Regions from separate parts of the Streptomyces sp. NPDC002176 genome, predicted to be linked through region 1. Evidence: riboswitches for the same ligand, from Rfam matches in the RefSeq annotation. Region 1 holds a riboswitch; each other region holds the start of a gene.
What was found. A riboswitch is a leader RNA that binds a small molecule or an ion and turns the genes downstream of it on or off. The one in region 1 is predicted to bind cyclic di-AMP.
Positions count from the first base shown of each region.

Region 2: linked by a shared signal. The riboswitch ahead of ACI2LY_RS07775 (M23 family metallopeptidase) and the one ahead of ACI2LY_RS13220 (transglycosylase SLT domain-containing protein) in region 1 are both predicted to bind cyclic di-AMP.
Region 3: linked by a shared signal. The riboswitch ahead of ACI2LY_RS25465 (M23 family metallopeptidase) and the one ahead of ACI2LY_RS13220 (transglycosylase SLT domain-containing protein) in region 1 are both predicted to bind cyclic di-AMP.
Region 4: linked by a shared signal. The riboswitch ahead of ACI2LY_RS27625 (transglycosylase family protein) and the one ahead of ACI2LY_RS13220 (transglycosylase SLT domain-containing protein) in region 1 are both predicted to bind cyclic di-AMP.

Region 1 is NZ_JBJDQW010000002.1:1,065,296-1,069,252, forward strand. It holds gene ACI2LY_RS13210 (outer membrane lipoprotein carrier protein LolA) at 1-366, opposite strand, end outside; gene ACI2LY_RS13215 (polyprenyl synthetase family protein) at 590-1,600, opposite strand; cyclic di-AMP (ydaO/yuaA leader) riboswitch at 2,149-2,384, shown strand; gene ACI2LY_RS13220 (transglycosylase SLT domain-containing protein) at 2,388-2,870, shown strand; gene ACI2LY_RS13225 (HAD family hydrolase) at 2,936-3,763, opposite strand; gene ACI2LY_RS13230 (NAD(P)-binding domain-containing protein) at 3,829-3,957, opposite strand, start outside.
Region 2 is NZ_JBJDQW010000001.1:1,727,167-1,731,123, forward strand. It holds gene ACI2LY_RS07770 (GntR family transcriptional regulator) at 18-689, opposite strand; gene ACI2LY_RS07775 (M23 family metallopeptidase) at 874-1,617, opposite strand; cyclic di-AMP (ydaO/yuaA leader) riboswitch at 1,630-1,783, opposite strand; gene ACI2LY_RS07780 (M16 family metallopeptidase) at 2,016-3,404, opposite strand; gene ACI2LY_RS07785 (M16 family metallopeptidase) at 3,401-3,957, opposite strand, start outside.
Region 3 is NZ_JBJDQW010000005.1:568,733-572,689, forward strand. It holds gene ACI2LY_RS25455 (dihydrofolate reductase family protein) at 1-966, shown strand, start outside; tRNA gene ACI2LY_RS25460 (tRNA-Met) at 1,032-1,105, shown strand; cyclic di-AMP (ydaO/yuaA leader) riboswitch at 1,366-1,534, shown strand; gene ACI2LY_RS25465 (M23 family metallopeptidase) at 1,544-2,569, shown strand; gene ACI2LY_RS25470 (aldo/keto reductase) at 2,624-3,571, shown strand; gene ACI2LY_RS25475 (PrsW family intramembrane metalloprotease) at 3,674-3,957, opposite strand, start outside.
Region 4 is NZ_JBJDQW010000006.1:433,277-437,233, reverse strand. It holds gene eno (phosphopyruvate hydratase) at 1-853, opposite strand, end outside; gene ACI2LY_RS27625 (transglycosylase family protein) at 1,159-1,860, opposite strand; cyclic di-AMP (ydaO/yuaA leader) riboswitch at 1,865-2,043, opposite strand; gene ACI2LY_RS27620 (transglycosylase family protein) at 2,246-3,268, opposite strand; gene ACI2LY_RS27615 (cytochrome P450) at 3,392-3,957, opposite strand, start outside.

The DNA of each region.
Region 1 (3,957 bases):
GGTGCCGGAGGTCAGCTCGGTGAGCTTGGTGCGCGGGTCGGCGGAGGAGCCGTCGCCCTGCTCGCCGGAGCCCATGGTGCCCTGGAGGGAGCCGAGGTCGGGCAGGCCGAGGTCGGTGCTGACCTTGACGGTGCCGGACATCCGCTGGACGTCGGACTTGGCGATCTTCTCGACGAGCTGCTGGGCGCTGATCTTCGGCAGGTCCGGGTCGCCGGAGGCGGCGAGGGCCGGGACCAGCCCGATGGTGGCGGCCGCGACACCCACCACCGCGACGGGCACGACGTACCGGGCGGCCTTGCGGCGGCCGGTACGCGGGTCCTCGTCGGGGCCGGTGCCGGTCGCGTGGTCGGATTCGTACGGTGCCATGTCTGCCTTACCTCCGTCGTCGGCGGCGGCTGCGCTCTATGGGTTCCACCTGAGCCGCCATTCTCACCCGGATCGGTGAGGAGTGGTGGTTTCCCTGGTTCCCATCAGACCAATTCGGCAGTCCTCAAACGTCAGCCCACGGAGCCAACTCGGCGTACGCCTGCGGTATGACGTACGCACCGGACGCCCGCGCCGACCCGTAGGGGTCGGGCAGCGGCACGTCCTAGCCGGCCCGGTGCACCACGGCGTCGCACAGCTCGATCAGCGCCGTCTTCGCCGTGCAGTCCTTCAGCGGGGCGAGCGCGGCGCGGGCCTCCTCCGCGTACCGCACCGCGTCGCGGCGGGCCTGGTCCAGCGCGGGGTGGGCGCGCAGCGCGGTGAGCGCCTGGGCGAGCCGGGCGTCGTCGGTGAGGTCGGAGTCCAGCAGCTCGCACAGCGCGAGGTCGGCGGGCTCGCCGAGCCGGGCGGCGCGCTCGCGCAGCCGCAGCACGGGCAGCGTGGGCACGCCCTCGCGCAGGTCGGTGCCGGGGGTCTTGCCGGACTCGTCGGAGTCGGAGGCGATGTCCAGCACGTCGTCGGCGAGCTGGAAGGCGACGCCGAGGCGCTCGCCGTACTGGGTGAGCACGTCGACGACGCTCTCGTCGGCGCCGGACATCATGGCGCCGAACCGGCAGGACACGGCGACCAGGGAGCCGGTCTTGCCGGAGAGCACGTCGAGGTAGTGCTCGACGGGGTCGCGGCCGTCCTGGGGACCCGCGGTCTCCAGTATCTGGCCGGTGACGAGGCGCTCGAAGGCGAGGGCCTGGACGCGGACGGCCTCGGGGCCGAGATCGGCGAGTATCTGCGTGGCGCGGGCGAAGAGGAAGTCACCGGTGAGCACCGCGACGGAGTTGCCCCAGCGGGTGTTGGCGCTGTCCACGCCGCGCCGCACGGCCGCCTCGTCCATGACGTCGTCGTGGTAGAGCGTGGCCAGGTGGGTCAGCTCGACGACGACGGCGGAGGGCACGATGCGCGGGGCGTGCCGGTCGCCGAACTGGGCGGACAGCAGCACGAGCAGCGGACGGAACCGCTTGCCCCCGGCCCGCACCAGGTGCTGGGCGGAGCCGGTGATGAAGGGGACCTCGCTCTTGGTGGCCTCTAGCAGGCCCGCCTCGACAGCCGCCAGTCCGGCCTGGACATCGGCTTCCAGTGCCTGGTCCCGCACGCTCAGCCCGAACGGCCCGACGACGGTCACGAGGTTCTCCTGTCTGCTGGTGTCTGCTGGCGACTTCACGGCTTGTCGATAGGTCGCTGCCATCAGTCAAGTCAGCGTATCCGGTCCTCTTTGGATCACCGATCGCACCCACCGGTCCAGCTCACGAGGTATCGGTTTTCGTCCGGCATGTCCTGGATGGATGGACAAGGGTCGATATGAGGGGAGTCGGTCGGACGATCCGGCACTCCGGGGGTCATGCCGGTCCAACGAACGGGAGTGCCCCAGAGGTTCCGCCCCGACGGGACCGACACTCCCTAATACCCACAGACGGCCCAAATGCACATAATCCCCCATGTCTGATTTTGCGTATTTTGCGATTCCGTGAGTTGGCTCACGCGGGCCGCTCTTCCGCGCCTACCCCCGCGAACCCCCCTCTCACCCCCTTCTCACCGTGCCCGGTACGGAAGTTGAGGGTTGGCGACCGCAAAGGATCAAGTAGGCCATTTGGGACAGACCAAGGTCAACTAGTACTTCGGGTGAATCCGGTACTTGTTCCGGACATGTGCGGTCGCATACGTTCCCGCCCTGTCAGGCGAACGCCGAATCCTGCCGCGTCTGACACACCCACTCACGAACTCATTCGTACGGCAGGAGCGGGGGACCCAGGTAAGCCGCCGGACCGGTGCGACCCATGTCGCGCCGGGACGGCTCGGGGTGAAGCCGAAATCGTCCCCGGTGTCCGACGGGCACCGGGGACGACGCGGCCGGGCACCTCCCCGCCCGAACCCGACAGCTCACCTCGCAGGCGACGGAGAGGAACTTCGACATGTCTGCTGTTGCTCAGCCGCGCCGTGCCCGCACCAAGCGCATCGTCCGCACGCTCGCCGTCACCGGTACCGGTGCCGCGATGTTCGCGCTCCCCCTCATCGGCGCCACCAGCGCCTCCGCCGCCCCGGCCGCCAAGCCCGCCGCCGCCTCCACCGTGTACCCGAACAACCTGGACGGCTGGATCCGCCAGTCCCTGGCGATCATGGCCGAGAAGGGCATCCCGGGCACCTACAACGGCATCCACCGCAACGTGATGCGCGAGTCCTCGGGCAACCCGCTGGCCATCAACAACTGGGACATCAACGCCATCAAGGGCACCCCGTCCAAGGGCCTGCTCCAGGTGATCGACCCCACCTTCGCCACGTACCACGTGGCCGGCACCTCCTTCGACCCGTACAACCCGGTCGCCAACATCACCGCCGCCTGCAACTACGCGTTCCACCGCTACGGCTCGATCGACAACGTCAACGGCCCGTACTAAGCCGGTACAACCGTCGCACCGCGCCCCCGTCGCACGCCTCGCGCGTACGGCGGGGGCCGCCCGTGTCACCGGGCGAAGAGACGCTCCAGGACGACGGCCACCCCGTCGTCCTCGTTGGAGAGGGTGACCTCGTCGGCCACCGCCTTCAGCTCCGGGTGGGCGCCCGCCATGGCGACGCCGTGCGCCGCCCACTGGAACATCGGGATGTCGTTCGGCATGTCGCCGAAGGCCACCGTGTCCCGGCGGGCGCGGCCCAGGCGCTCGGCGGCCAGCGCGAGACCGGTCGCCTTGGTGATCCCGCACGGCTGCAGCTCGACCGTGCCGGGGCCCGACATGGTGACCGTGGCCAGCGAGCCGACGACCGAGCGGGCCGTGGCCGCCAGTTCGTCGTCGGACAGGCCGGGGTGGCGCAGCAGCACCTTGCTGATCGGTGCGCGCCACAGCTCCGCGCGCCGCTCCACCGGTACGGCGGGCAGGGTCGGGTGCGGCATCCGGTAGCCGGGCTCGATCAGGGTGAGCCCGTCCACGCCGTCCTGGTCGACGGCCGCATGCACCTGGCCCACCTCCGCCTCGATCTTGCCGAGCGCGGTCTCGGCCAGCTCCCGGTCCAGCCGGACCGACCACAGCAGGGTGTGGGTCGCGGCGTCGTAGACCTGGGCGCCCTGCGCGCACACCGCGAGCCCCGTGCCGCCGAGCGCGGCCAGCAGGGGGCGTACGCGGGGCGCGGGGCGGCCCGTGACCACCAGGTGCCGGGCACCGGCGCGGGCCGCCTCCGCGAGCGCGGCGAGCGACCTGGCGGAGAACGTGTCGTCGCCGCGCAGCAGCGTCCCGTCCAGGTCGGTGGCGATGAGCGAGGGACGGGAGCGCGGGGAGGGAGCGGAGGGTGCGGCCATGATCAGAGAATACGGATCACGGGTCCCCCCGACTCACCCCGCGCGCACCGGAGTTGACGTACCCATCAGCTCCGCGCGCCGTGTGCCGCCGCCAGGTGCCTCGCCAGCCGCGGGGAGGCGAATTCCGTGCCGCACACGAAGCGCATCACCGGCCCGTACGACGCCGCCGCGGGCAGACCGGTGAAGTACAGGCC
Region 2 (3,957 bases), on a different contig from region 1:
TGTATACAGCGCCCGTGTTAATTCCGGAGTCCCGCTGTGTTTACAGCATGTTGCGGGTGCCGGGTGGGGGTGCGCGGTCGGTGGGCGAGGGTCGCGCGCTCGGTGTGGAGCGCGGTGACCGCCCGCGCGCGTTCGGCGTCGCCGCGTGCCACCGCGTCGACGATCGCGCCGTGTTCCGCCCAGGTCTCCGGGGGGCTGGCCGGGCCGTCCACGGTGTACATCCAGGCGATCTTGTGGCGGAGCTGGGTGAGCGCCGAGGTCAGCGCGTGGCTGCCGCACGCCTGGGCGAGCGTCTCGTGGAACCAGCCGTCCAGCGCGCGCAGGTCGTCGCTGTTGCCGAGCCGCGCCCGCTCCTGACCCAGTCTGACCAGGCCGCGCAGCACCTTCAGATGGGCCTCGGTGCGCCGCTGGGCGGCCCGCGCGGCACCGAGCGGCTCCAGCAGCAGACGCATCTCCAGCAGGTCGGCGGCCTCCTGCTCGGTGGGCTCGGCCACGCAGGCGCCCGCGTGCCGCCGGGTCACGACGAAGCCCTCGGCCTCCAGGGTGCGCAGCGCCTCGCGGACGGGGACGCGGGAGACGCCATAGCGGCGGGCGAGGACCTCCTCGGTCAGCCGGGCGCCGCGCTCGTGGACCCCGGCGACGATGTCGTCCCGGATCGCCGTGCACACCGAGTGCGCCGGAATACGCATGACCCACCTCCGCCTTAATGCCCGTGAAACGCCGACGACCGCGCTTGTTCCGTGACTCTATGGCAATGCGCGGAGATTTCCGATGGCGGACCGGAATCCATGGCTATTTTTTGGACAGCACCCGGAGGAAAGCGGGCAGCGAAAAGCCCCGGCCGGGTGGGCCGGGGCTTTTCGCAGGAGAGGGTCAGACGTTCACGCCGTGCTTGCGGAGGTAGGCGACGGGGTCGATGTCGGACCCGTAGTCGGGGCCGGTGCGCGCCTCGAAGTGCAGATGCGGGCCGGTGACGTTGCCGGTGGCGCCGGACAGGGCGATCTGCTGGCCGGGGACGACCCGCTGGCCCACGCTGACGCCGATGGACGACAGATGGCCGTACTGGGTGTACATGCCGTCGGCCATCTTGATCACGATCTCGTTGCCGTACGCGCCGCCCCAGCCGGTGGAGACCACGGTCCCGGCACCGGCCGCGTGGACCGTGGTGCCGCTGGCGGCGTGGAAGTCGATGCCGGTGTGCGAACCGGACGACCACAGGGAGCTGGAGGACTGGTAGGCGGTGGAGACGTAGGAGCCGGTGATCGGCATGACGAAGGAGTTGAGAAGCTTGCGCGCGGCGTCGCGGGCGGCGCGCTCCTTGGCCTCGCGGGCCCGCTCGGCGGCGGCCCGCTCGGCGGCCTCCTCGGCGGCCTTGCGCTCGGCGGCCGCCTTCTGCGCGGTGGCCTGCGCGGCGATCTCGTCGGCGAGGGTGTCGCTGACGGCGATGACGGGGGTGAGGCCGGTGTTCTCGACGGAGTTGTCCGCGGCGAGTGCCGGGGAGGCCGCGAGGGTGCCGACGACACCGGTGGTGAGGGCCGCCACACCGGCCGCGGTCGCGGTGGTGCGCTTGACCCGACCGGGCTTGCGGTGCTTCCCGGAGGCGCACATGAACGCCATGAGCAGGCTGTTCCTTTCCTTCCCTCTCGCCTACCGGGTTAGCTGACGGGTTCGGAGCAGGAAGGTCTCCTACGGCCGCCCTCGCATGCGCGCGGGCGCCCGATTCACCCCAGGGACTGCGGTGGGTCCCCGGCTCCCCCTACGGGGGACTCGGCGATGACTGTCCGGTGCCGCGGGCGCGGCGCACTGCCTGACGAACAGCCCGGAAGAAGCTAAAGGGGACGGGAGCGGATCTTCAAACGGGTCCGGACTTTTGTAGCGCATCCCACACGCCAGAGGGGTAACCTCCGCCTCAATCCGGACATTTGGTGACCGCTGTTCGAGCACACTCCCGAACACACGTGTGGACCCTGACGACTCATGTGCCATCAGGGCCCACACGCGCAAGCTCGCGTCGGCTACTCGGCCGAGACCACCTTGACCTCGCCGATGCCCAGCGCCTCGACGGGCTCCTTGATCTGGGCGGCGTCGCCCACCAGGACCGTGACCAGCCGGTCGGCCGGGAAGGCGTTCACCACGGCGGCCGTGGCCTCCACAGTGCCGGTGGCGGCGAGCGTGCGGTACAGCTCCGCCTGGAAGTCGTCCGGCAGATGCTGCTCGACCTGGTCCGCGAGGGTGCCCGCGACGGCGGCGGCCGTCTCGTACTTCAGCGGGGCCACGCCGACGAGGTTCTGCACGGCCACGTCCCGCTCGGCGTCGGTCAGCCCCTCGGCGGCCAGCGTGTGCAGCACCGTCCACAGGTCCGCGAGCGCGGGGCCGGTGTTCGGGGTGTCCACGGAACCGCTGATGGCGAGCATCGAGGCGCCGGTGCCGTCCGGGGCGGAGCGCAGCACCTGGCCGAAGGAGCGCACGCCGTAGGTGTAGCCCTTCTCCTCGCGCAGGACGCGGTCCAGGCGGGAGGTGAGGGTGCCGCCGAGGCAGTAGGTGCCGAGCACCTGGGCGGGCCACACGCGGTCGTGCCGGTCGGAGCCGATCCGGCCGATGAGCAGCTGGGTCTGCACGGCGCCGGGCCGGTCCACGATGACCACACGGCCGGTGTCGTCGGCGGTCACCGGCGGCACCGGGCGGGCCTGGCCGGGCGTACCGGTCCAGGCGCCGAGGGTCTCGGCGAGCAGCGCGTCGAGGTCGATGCCGTCGAGGTCGCCGACGACGACCGCGGTGGCGGTGGCGGGGCGCACATGGCGGTCGTAGAAGGCGCGGACGGCGCCCGCGTCGATCTTCTCGACGGTCTCCTCGGTGCCCTGGCGCGGCCGGGACATGCGCGCGGAGGACGGGAACAGCTCCTTGGACAGCTCCTTCGCGGCACGGCGGGCCGGGCTGGCCAGCTCGTGCGGGATCTCGTCCAGGCGGTTGCGGACCAGGCGCTCGATCTCGCTCTCCGCGAAGGCGGGGGCACGCAGGGCGTCCGCGAGCAGGGTGAGGCCCTTCTCCAGGCGGGAGGCGGGCACCTCCAGGCTGAGCCGGACGCCGGGGTGGTCGGCGTGTGCGTCCAGCGTGGCGCCCGCGCGCTCCAGTTCGGCGGCGAACTCCTCGGCGGAGTCCTTGTCGGTGCCCTCGGAGAAGGCGCGCGCCATCAGGGTGGCGACGCCGTCGAGACCGGCCGGTTCGGCGTCCAGGGGGGCGTCGAGCAGTACCTCGACGGCGACGACCTGCTGGCCGGGGCGGTGGCAGCGCAGCACGGTCAGGCCGTTGTCCAGGGTGGAGCGCTCGGGGGCCGGGAACGCCCACGGCTTGGCCTGACCGGCCTGCGGCTGGGGGTGGAACTCCATGGGGGCGAGCTCGGTCACTTGGCCGTCTCCTCGTCGTCGTTGCCGGCCTCTACGGTGGCCTCGTGCTCCGGGTCGTCGGGCAGGTCGGTGTCCTCGACCGCCTCCGGGGACTTCGGCTCGTAGACGAGCACGGCGCGGTTGTCCGGGCGCAGGCGGGCCGCCGCGACCTCGCGGACCTCTTCGGGAGTGATGTCGAGGACGCGCCGCACGGCGGTCAGGGCGAGCTGCGGGTCGCCGAACAGGACGGCGTACCGGCACAGTTCGTCGGCGCGGCCCGCGACCGTGCCGAGCCGGTCCAGCCACTCGCGCTCCAACTGGGCCTGGGCGCGCTCCATCTCCTCCGGGGTGGGGCCCTCCTGCGCGAAGCGGGCCAGCTCCTCGTCGATGGCGGTCTCGATGACCGGCACCTCGACGTCGCCGGAGGTCTTCACGTCCAGCCAGCCCAGCGAGGGCGCGCCGGACAGCCGGAGCAGCCCGAACCCGGCGGCGACGGCCGTACGGTCGCGGCGCACCAGGCGGTTGTAGAGGCGGGAGGACTCGCCGCCGCCGAGGACGGTGAGGGCGAGGTCGG
Region 3 (3,957 bases), on a different contig from region 1:
GACAACCCCCGGCTCCTGGTCAACTCGCCCGAGCGACGGGCCGCGCGGGTGGCCGAGGGCAAGGCGGCGTACCCGCTGAAGGTGACCGTGACCGGGTCCGGCGATCTCGACCCGGCCGCCAACTTCTGGCACACCGGCGGGGAGAAGGTCGTCTACACGACGGACGACGGGGCCAAGCGCGCCGCGAGCCTCCTCGGGGACACCGCCGACGTCGTCCCGCTCGGCCCCGCCCTCGACTGGCGAGCGCTCCTCGCGCACCTGCACGACGTGCGCGGTGTACGGCGGCTGATGGTCGAGGGCGGCGGCACCGTGCACACCCAGCTCCTCCAGCAGGGCCTCGCCGACGAACTCCAGCTGGTCCTCGCCCCGCTCTTCGTCGGCGACCCGGCCGCCCCCCGCCTCTTCGGCCCCGGCGCCTACCAAGGCGGAAGGCTCCGGCTGACCGACTCCCGCCGGATCGAGGACGTCGTCCTGATGCGCTACGAGCCCACCGCCCCCGGCACCGGCCCGCTGGACACCGCCGCCGACCGGCACTGGCTGCGCACCGCCTGCGAGCTGGCCGGGCTCTGCCCGCCCTCGGCCACGGCCTTCAGCGTCGGCGCGGTGGTCGTCGCGGCGGACGGCACCGAGCTGGCGCGCGGCCACTCCCGCGAGGGCGGCGACCCCGTGGTCCACGCCGAGGAGGCCGCGCTCGCCAAGCTGGACCCCGCCGACCCGCGCCTGCCCGGCGCCACCGTCTACAGCAGCCTGGAGCCCTGCGCCCACCGCGCCTCCCGGCCCGTCCCGTGTGCCGGGCTGATCCTCGCGGCCGGAGTACGCCGGGTCGTCACCGCCTGGCGCGAGCCGGACACCTTCGTCACCGCGGCCGACGGCTCCGGAGTGCTCGGCGCCGGGGGCGTGCAGGTGGTGACGGTGCCCGAGTACGCCGCACTCGCACAGTCGCCGAACGCTCACCTCGCGCTCTGAGGCCCACGTCACGGCAGCGTGTGTGCATCGGGCCCCGCGGATGACGTATGCTTGAGACACAACGACGCGGGGTGGAGCAGCTCGGTAGCTCGCTGGGCTCATAACCCAGAGGTCGCAGGTTCAAATCCTGTCCCCGCTACTGAAGACTCAGGGCCGGAATCCAGTAAATGGATTCCGGCCCTGAGTGTTTTCCGGGACGGCTGGTGTTGTTGAGTCACCAGCAAAACTCCTGTGACTCCTGAAGCGCGGTCAACTCGCCCTGTTCGCGATGTTCCTGACCGATACGCACCCCGTCAGATCATCAAACGATCAAGCTGAACGGGCTTGGAATCCAGTGCGCGTGTCTATTAACGTTCGATAACGCAGTGCGGTCGTTACAGCCGTCAGCAGAGACGGCGCCGTGCGCACACGCCGAATCCCGCAAGGGAACCGGGGACCCACCACTTTGGGGTGAATCGCGCCCCGATCCGCCGTGCACCACCCTCGGAGCACGTCGGGTTTACGCGCGTAGGAGACCTTCCTGCTCCGAACCCGTCAGCTAACCCGGTAGGCGGAGGAGGGAAAGGAGTGCGCCCGCGTGGCGTCCAACCGGCCTGCCCCACAAGCCCCGTTCGCGCCGGACGCGAGTGAGCCCTTCGCCTATGGCGCCCCCCGTGCCGAGGACGGCGCGTGGGAGGAGTGGAACCCCACCGAGGAATCCCTACCCCCTGTACGCGGCCGTCACCGGGTGGCCAAGCAGCGCGGCGGCGGACTCGCCCGCAGCTCCACCGTGCTCGGCGTCGGTGTCATCGCCGCCGTCGGCGCGGGCGGCATGGCCAGCGCCAACACCGGCAAGCCGCCCGTGTCCATCGCCATGCCCGACCTGCCCTCCGTGGGCTCCCTGATCGACGGGCACCACGCGGAAGCGCCCGCCGCCTCCCTCGCCGGTGTCGCCACCGCCACGGCCACCGCCACCGACGACTCCACCGCCGACGCGGGCGAGGCGCTGCGCAGCCGGATCATGGCCCAGGCCGAGCGGCAGCAGAGCAAGGCCGACAGCCGGGCCACCGCGGCCGCCGTCGCCAAGGCCGACCAGCAGGCCGCCGAGGCCGCCGCCAAGGCCGCGAAGGAAGCCTCCGTGAAGGCCGCCGCGGCCAAGGAGAAGGCGGAGGCCGACGCCGAGAAGAAGGCCGAGGCGGCTCGCCTCGCCACGCTGGCCAAGCAGTACACGCTGCCGACCTCCTCGTACACGATCACCTCGACCTTCGGGCAGGCCGGTTCGATGTGGTCCTCCGGGTACCACACCGGGCTCGACTTCGCCGCGCCCACCGGCACGCTGATCAAGGCGATCCACAGCGGCACCGTCACCGAGGCCGGCTGGGCCGGGGCGTACGGCTACCGCACGATCCTCACCCTGGACGACGGCACCGAGCTGTGGTTCTGCCACCAGTCCTCGATCAGCGTCAGCGCCGGGCAGAAGGTGTCCACCGGCGAGGTCATCGGCCGCGTCGGCGCCACCGGCAACGTCACCGGCCCGCACCTCCACCTGGAGGTCCACCCCGGCGGCCAGCCCACCGGCATCGACCCCGGCGCCTGGCTGCGCGGCAAGGGGCTCACTCCCTGAGCGAGTGACCCCGACCCGGAATGGACGGGGCCCGAGTGATCGTTGAGGAGAGACATGACTGCTTCTCCGCGCAAGCTCGGTTCCTCCTCCCTCGAGGTCTTCCCGCTCGCCCTCGGCGGCAACGTCTTCGGCTGGACCGCCGACCGGGACACGTCCTTCGCCGTCCTCGACGCCTACCGCGCCGCGGGCGGCAACTTCATCGACACCGCCGACTCCTACTCGGCCTGGGTCGAGGGCAACAAGGGCGGCGAGTCCGAGACGCTCATCGGTGAGTGGGTGCGGGCGCGGGGCGTCCGCGACCAGGTGGTCATCGCCACCAAGGTGAGCCAGCACCCGGACTACCAGGGTCTGGGCGCCGCCAACATCAAGGCCGCCGCCGACGCCTCCCTGCGCCGCCTGGGCACCGACCACATCGACCTCTACTACACCCACTTCGACCAGCCCGAGGTGCCGGTCGAGGAGATCATCGGCGCGCTGGACGAGCTGGTGCGGGCGGGCAAGGTCCGCTACATCGGCGCCTCCAACATCAGCGCCGAGCGGCTGAAGGAGTCCTTGGACTTCTCCGACCGCGCGGGCCTGGCCCGCTATGTCGCCCTCCAGCCGCACTACAACCTGGTCTCCCGCGACACCTACGAGGGCCCGCTCCAGGACGTCGCCGCCCGCGAGGGCCTGTCGGCCGTCCCGTACTTCGCGCTCGCCTCCGGCTTCCTCACCGGCAAGTACCGGCCCGGTACGACCGTCGACAGCGCCCGCGCCGGTTCGGCGGCCAAGCACCTCGACTCCGAGCGCGGCCAGAAGGTGCTGGCGGCCCTGGACGAGGTCGCCGCCGCCCATGACACCGCCGTCGCCACCGTCGCCCTGGCCTGGCTCGCCGCCCAGCCGACGGTCGCCGCGCCCATCGCGTCGGCCCGCACGGTCGACCAGCTCCCGGCGCTGGTGGACGTGGCCGAGCTGAGCCTGACTCCGGCGGAGCTGGAGCGGTTGACGCAGGCGTCTGCCTGAGCCCGGCCGGGGGCGCGTGGGCGGCCGACGGTCCGTCGTGGCCGGTCGCGCAGTTCCCCGCGCCCCTAGGTGGGCATCCGCCCCCGGAGCCCAGTCGCACCCTTACGTGCGGTACGGGTTGTAGCCCGCGTATGGCGGGGCCGGATGCCCGTACCGCTGCCAGTACGGGACCGGGGCGGGGGGCGGGGCCGTGACGTGGGCCGCGTACTCCAGGGCCGGGCGGGAGGAGTCCCGGTGCTGCCACAGCGCGGCCAGCAGTTCGCGTTCCCGGGCGGCGAACTCGGTGCCGACGCGGCCCGCGCGGGCGCGGTGGCGCAGCAGGGCCAGTTCGGTGGCGTCGCTCTCGTAGCGGACCACGGCACGCGCGGCCGGGCGGCCGCCGAAGC
Region 4 (3,957 bases), on a different contig from region 1:
GGTCCTCGATGGAGACCAGCGGGTAGGCCGCGACCAGCTCCTCGTAGTACTCCGTCATCTCGGCGGCGGAGCGCTCCTTGCCCTCGAAGAGGTACTTGCCGTCCTTGTAGAACTCGGAGGCGGCGACGTCGAGCGCGAGGGCGATCTGCTCGCCGGGGGTGTAACCGGCTTCCTTGATGGCCTCGAGGATGAGGTCGAGGGCCTCACGGTTGGAGCCGAGGTTCGGGGCGAAGCCGCCCTCGTCGCCGAGGCCGGTGGCGAGGCCCTTGTTCTTCAGGACCTTCTTGAGGGTGTGGTAGACCTCGGCGCCCCAGCGGACGGCCTCGGAGAAGGACTCCGCGCCGATCGGGGCGATCATGAACTCCTGGATGTCCACGTTGGAGTCGGCGTGCGAGCCGCCGTTCAGGATGTTCATCATCGGCACCGGGAGCAGGTGCGCGTTGGGGCCGCCCAGGTAGCGGAACAGCGGCAGGTCGCTGGCCTCGGAGGCGGCGTGGGCGACGGCGAGGGAGACGCCGAGGATGGCGTTGGCGCCGAGCGAGCCCTTGTTGTCGGTGGCGTCCAGGTCGAACATGGCCTGGTCGATCAGGCGCTGCTCGGTGGCGTCGTAGCCGACCAGCTCCGGGCCGATCTGCTCGATGACGGCGAGGACGGCCTTCTCGACACCCTTGCCCTGGTAGCGGTTCGGGTCACCGTCACGCAGCTCGATGGCCTCGAAGGCACCGGTGGAGGCGCCGGACGGGACGGCGGCACGACCCGTGCTGCCGTCGTCGAGGCCGACCTCGACCTCGACCGTGGGGTTGCCTCGGGAGTCCAGGATTTCCCGAGCTACAACAACGTCGATGGACGGCACGAGCATCTCCTTCGTGGATGTGACGCGATGAGTGCGGGGCGCGCCGGATGGCATGCCTTGCGTCTAGAGCCTAACCGTCCCAGGGGTGCCGGCCATCGACCGACCGCCTCGTGGACGGGGTGGTGCAGGGAGACCGTACCTATTGTTCAGGCCCGGAACAAAGGGTTCTGGGCAACAGGCGGGCCGGGGGCGGAACGCGCACCGCCCCGGCGCGCGGGGGAAGCGCGCCGGGGCGGGGGTCCGTGGAAGGACCGGAAGCTCAGGGGCCGATCGGGCTGGGGGCCGACCCCGTGAGCGGGTCGCGGTTACTTCAGGTGCAGCATCTGGCCGGGGAAGATGAAGTCGGCCTTCTCGACGATGTCCTTGTTCAGGTCGTACAGCTTCTTCCAGCCGCCGTCGACCTTGTGCTTCGTGGCGATGGAGCTGAGCGTGTCGCCCTTGACCACCTTGTACTCGCCATCGCCCTTCTTGACCTTGTCACCGGTCGGGGTGGTGACGGTCTTGCTCGCGTCCGGGCGCTCGGTGGAGCGGGACGCGGCCTGGTCGTCGGAGGTGCGGTCGGAGGTGTCGGCCGCGGCCTTGTCCTCCGTCTTGGTGTCCGTGGAGGGAGCCGGGGCGGCCGAGCCGCTGTACGGCGTGCTGGACAGGCCCGTGCCGCAAACCGGCCAGGCACCCTTGCCCTGGGCGGAGAGCACCTTCTCGGCGACGGTGATCTGCTGTTCCTTGCTCGCCTTGTCGGCGGTGGCGGCGTACTGCGTACCGCCGTACGCGGCCCACGTGGAGGCGGAGAACTGCAGACCGCCGTAGTACCCGTTGCCGGTGTTGATGGACCAGTTGCCGCCCGACTCGCACTGGGCGACGGCGTCCCACTCGGAACCGGTGGCGGCGGACGCGCTGCCCGACGCCATCACCGGGCCCGCGACGGCCGCACCGGCGACACCGGCGAGCGCGAGGACACGGACGGTCTTGGACGGGCGACGGCGCTTGCCCTTGCTGGAGAACAGCATGGATCGATCCCCTCACCGACGCCTGCGAGGTGAGCTGTCGGGTTCGGGCCGGTTGAGTTGCCCGGCCACCCCTCCCTGGTACTTCCGGAAGGCGTGGCTCCACCCCAAGCCCGTCCCGGCGTCAATCACCGGTTCGGGCACCTACCTTGGGTCCCCCGCTCCTGCCTACGGCGCTTGACGCGACGATTGTCCCCGACGGCCGCTGGCAGGATTCGGCGTTGCGGCCACGGGTGCTCGTGGTGACGAGCGGTCCCGACCGTAGACACGCCTCGCGGCGAATTTCAAAAACGATCAGGTCTTCTGAGAGTCATCCCACACTTTCGCCAAATAGGACATATAAGAGGATAGCGGGGCGTCAAATGCCGCTACATGAAGCCTGTTGGCCCTATTCGCCCGGCAGCTTCAGGGTCTGCCCCGGGTCGACATGGTTCGGGTCCGAGCCGATGGCCTGCTTGTTCGCGGCGTACAGGGCCTCCCAGCCGCCCGCCACGTCAAGGGAGTCGGCGATGGAGCCGAGCGTGTCACCGTCGCGGACGGTGTAGCCGCTCGGGGAGGCGGTGGCGTGGCGGCCCGTGGCGGCCGCGTGCTGACCTTCCGTCACGCTCTCCTCGGCGCTACCACCCCGGTGACGGCCACCGCCGCCGAGGTCGCCGGTGTCGACCAGGCTCCAGGAGCCGCCGGTCTCCCACGAGTCGTCCGACTCCTTGGCGGCCGGGGCACTGGGGGCCGAACCGCCGCCCTTGTAGCCGCCGTCGGACGCGGCGGGCGCGGAGCCGCCGGAGCGGGAGGTGTCGGTGTCCTTGCCGGAGTGGCCGGAACCGGCCGTCTCGTCGGCGCTCGCGGACGGCTTGCCGGTCTCCTTGGCGGAGGAGTCGGACGACGGGGACGAATCCCCCAGTCCGGACGAGTCGGAACCATCGGACGAAGCGCCCGCTTCGGGAGCCTCGCTCGACTGGTCGGCACCGCTGTCCGAGCCGCCCTGGTCGGCGGACGGGGACTCGCTGACGCCCGTGTCGACGTCCACCGAGGCGGAGTCGGAGGTCAGTCCGGCGAGCAGGGCGCAGGTGGCCCAGTGGGTGGTGCCCTGCTCGGCGAGGATCTTCTCGGCCACCGAGATCTGCTGCGAACGGCTGGCCTGGTCGGCGCTGGCCGCGTACTGCGTGCCGCCGTACTTGTCCCAGTCGTCCTGGGATATCTGGAGGCCGCCGTAGTAACCGTTGCCGGTGTCGGCGCTCCAGGAGCCACCGCTCTCGCACTCGGCGACCTTGTCCCAGGTGGTGCCGTCGGCCGCGTTCGCGCTCGCCGCCCCGAGGAGCGGGATGGCGATGGCGGACGTGGTCACGCCGGCCGCGACGAGGAGCGCCGGAGCCTGGCGGGGTCGACGGTGCCTACCGTTCCCGGAGAGCATGCGGTTGCCTTTCGTGCGACAGCAGTACGGCGTGGCAACTGGTGCTCGGCGCCACACTGATGGGTGAACGTAGCGGCAGACGATCGCTTGTCACAAGTTCATGCCGCACAGATCACGTGAAGATCACATAGTTGAACGTCCGTCATGTGTGTTTTCACGACTGGGACCAACCGGTGTGAACTCCACCGGCAGCGTGCGCAGTCCACGCATGATCAGCCCGCCGCGCCAGCGGAGTTCGGCCGGATCGGCCGCCAGCCGCAGATCCGGGAGCCGGGTGAGCAGGGTGGCCAGCGCGGTCTGGCCTTCCAGCCGGGCGAGCGGGGCGCCCACGCAGTAGTGGATGCCGTGCCCGTACCCCAGGTGCTGGTTGTCGCGGCGGCCGAGGTCCAGCAGGTCAGGGTCGGCGAACCGCTCCGGGTCGCGGTCCGCCGCCGCGAGGACCACCAGCACCGGGTCCCCGGCCGCGATGTCCTGGCCGCCGATGGTGAGCGGCTCGGTGGCATAACGCCAGGTCGCCAGCTCCACCGGGCCGTCGTAGCGGAGCAGTTCCTCCACTCCGGTCTGGAGCAGTCCGGTCTCCCCCGCCGCCAGCGAGAGCTCGAGCCTGCGGCGCTCCTCGGGGTGGGTGAGCAGGGCGTAGGTGCCGTTGCCGATGAGGTTGACGGTGGTCTCGAAGCCCGCGAAGAGCA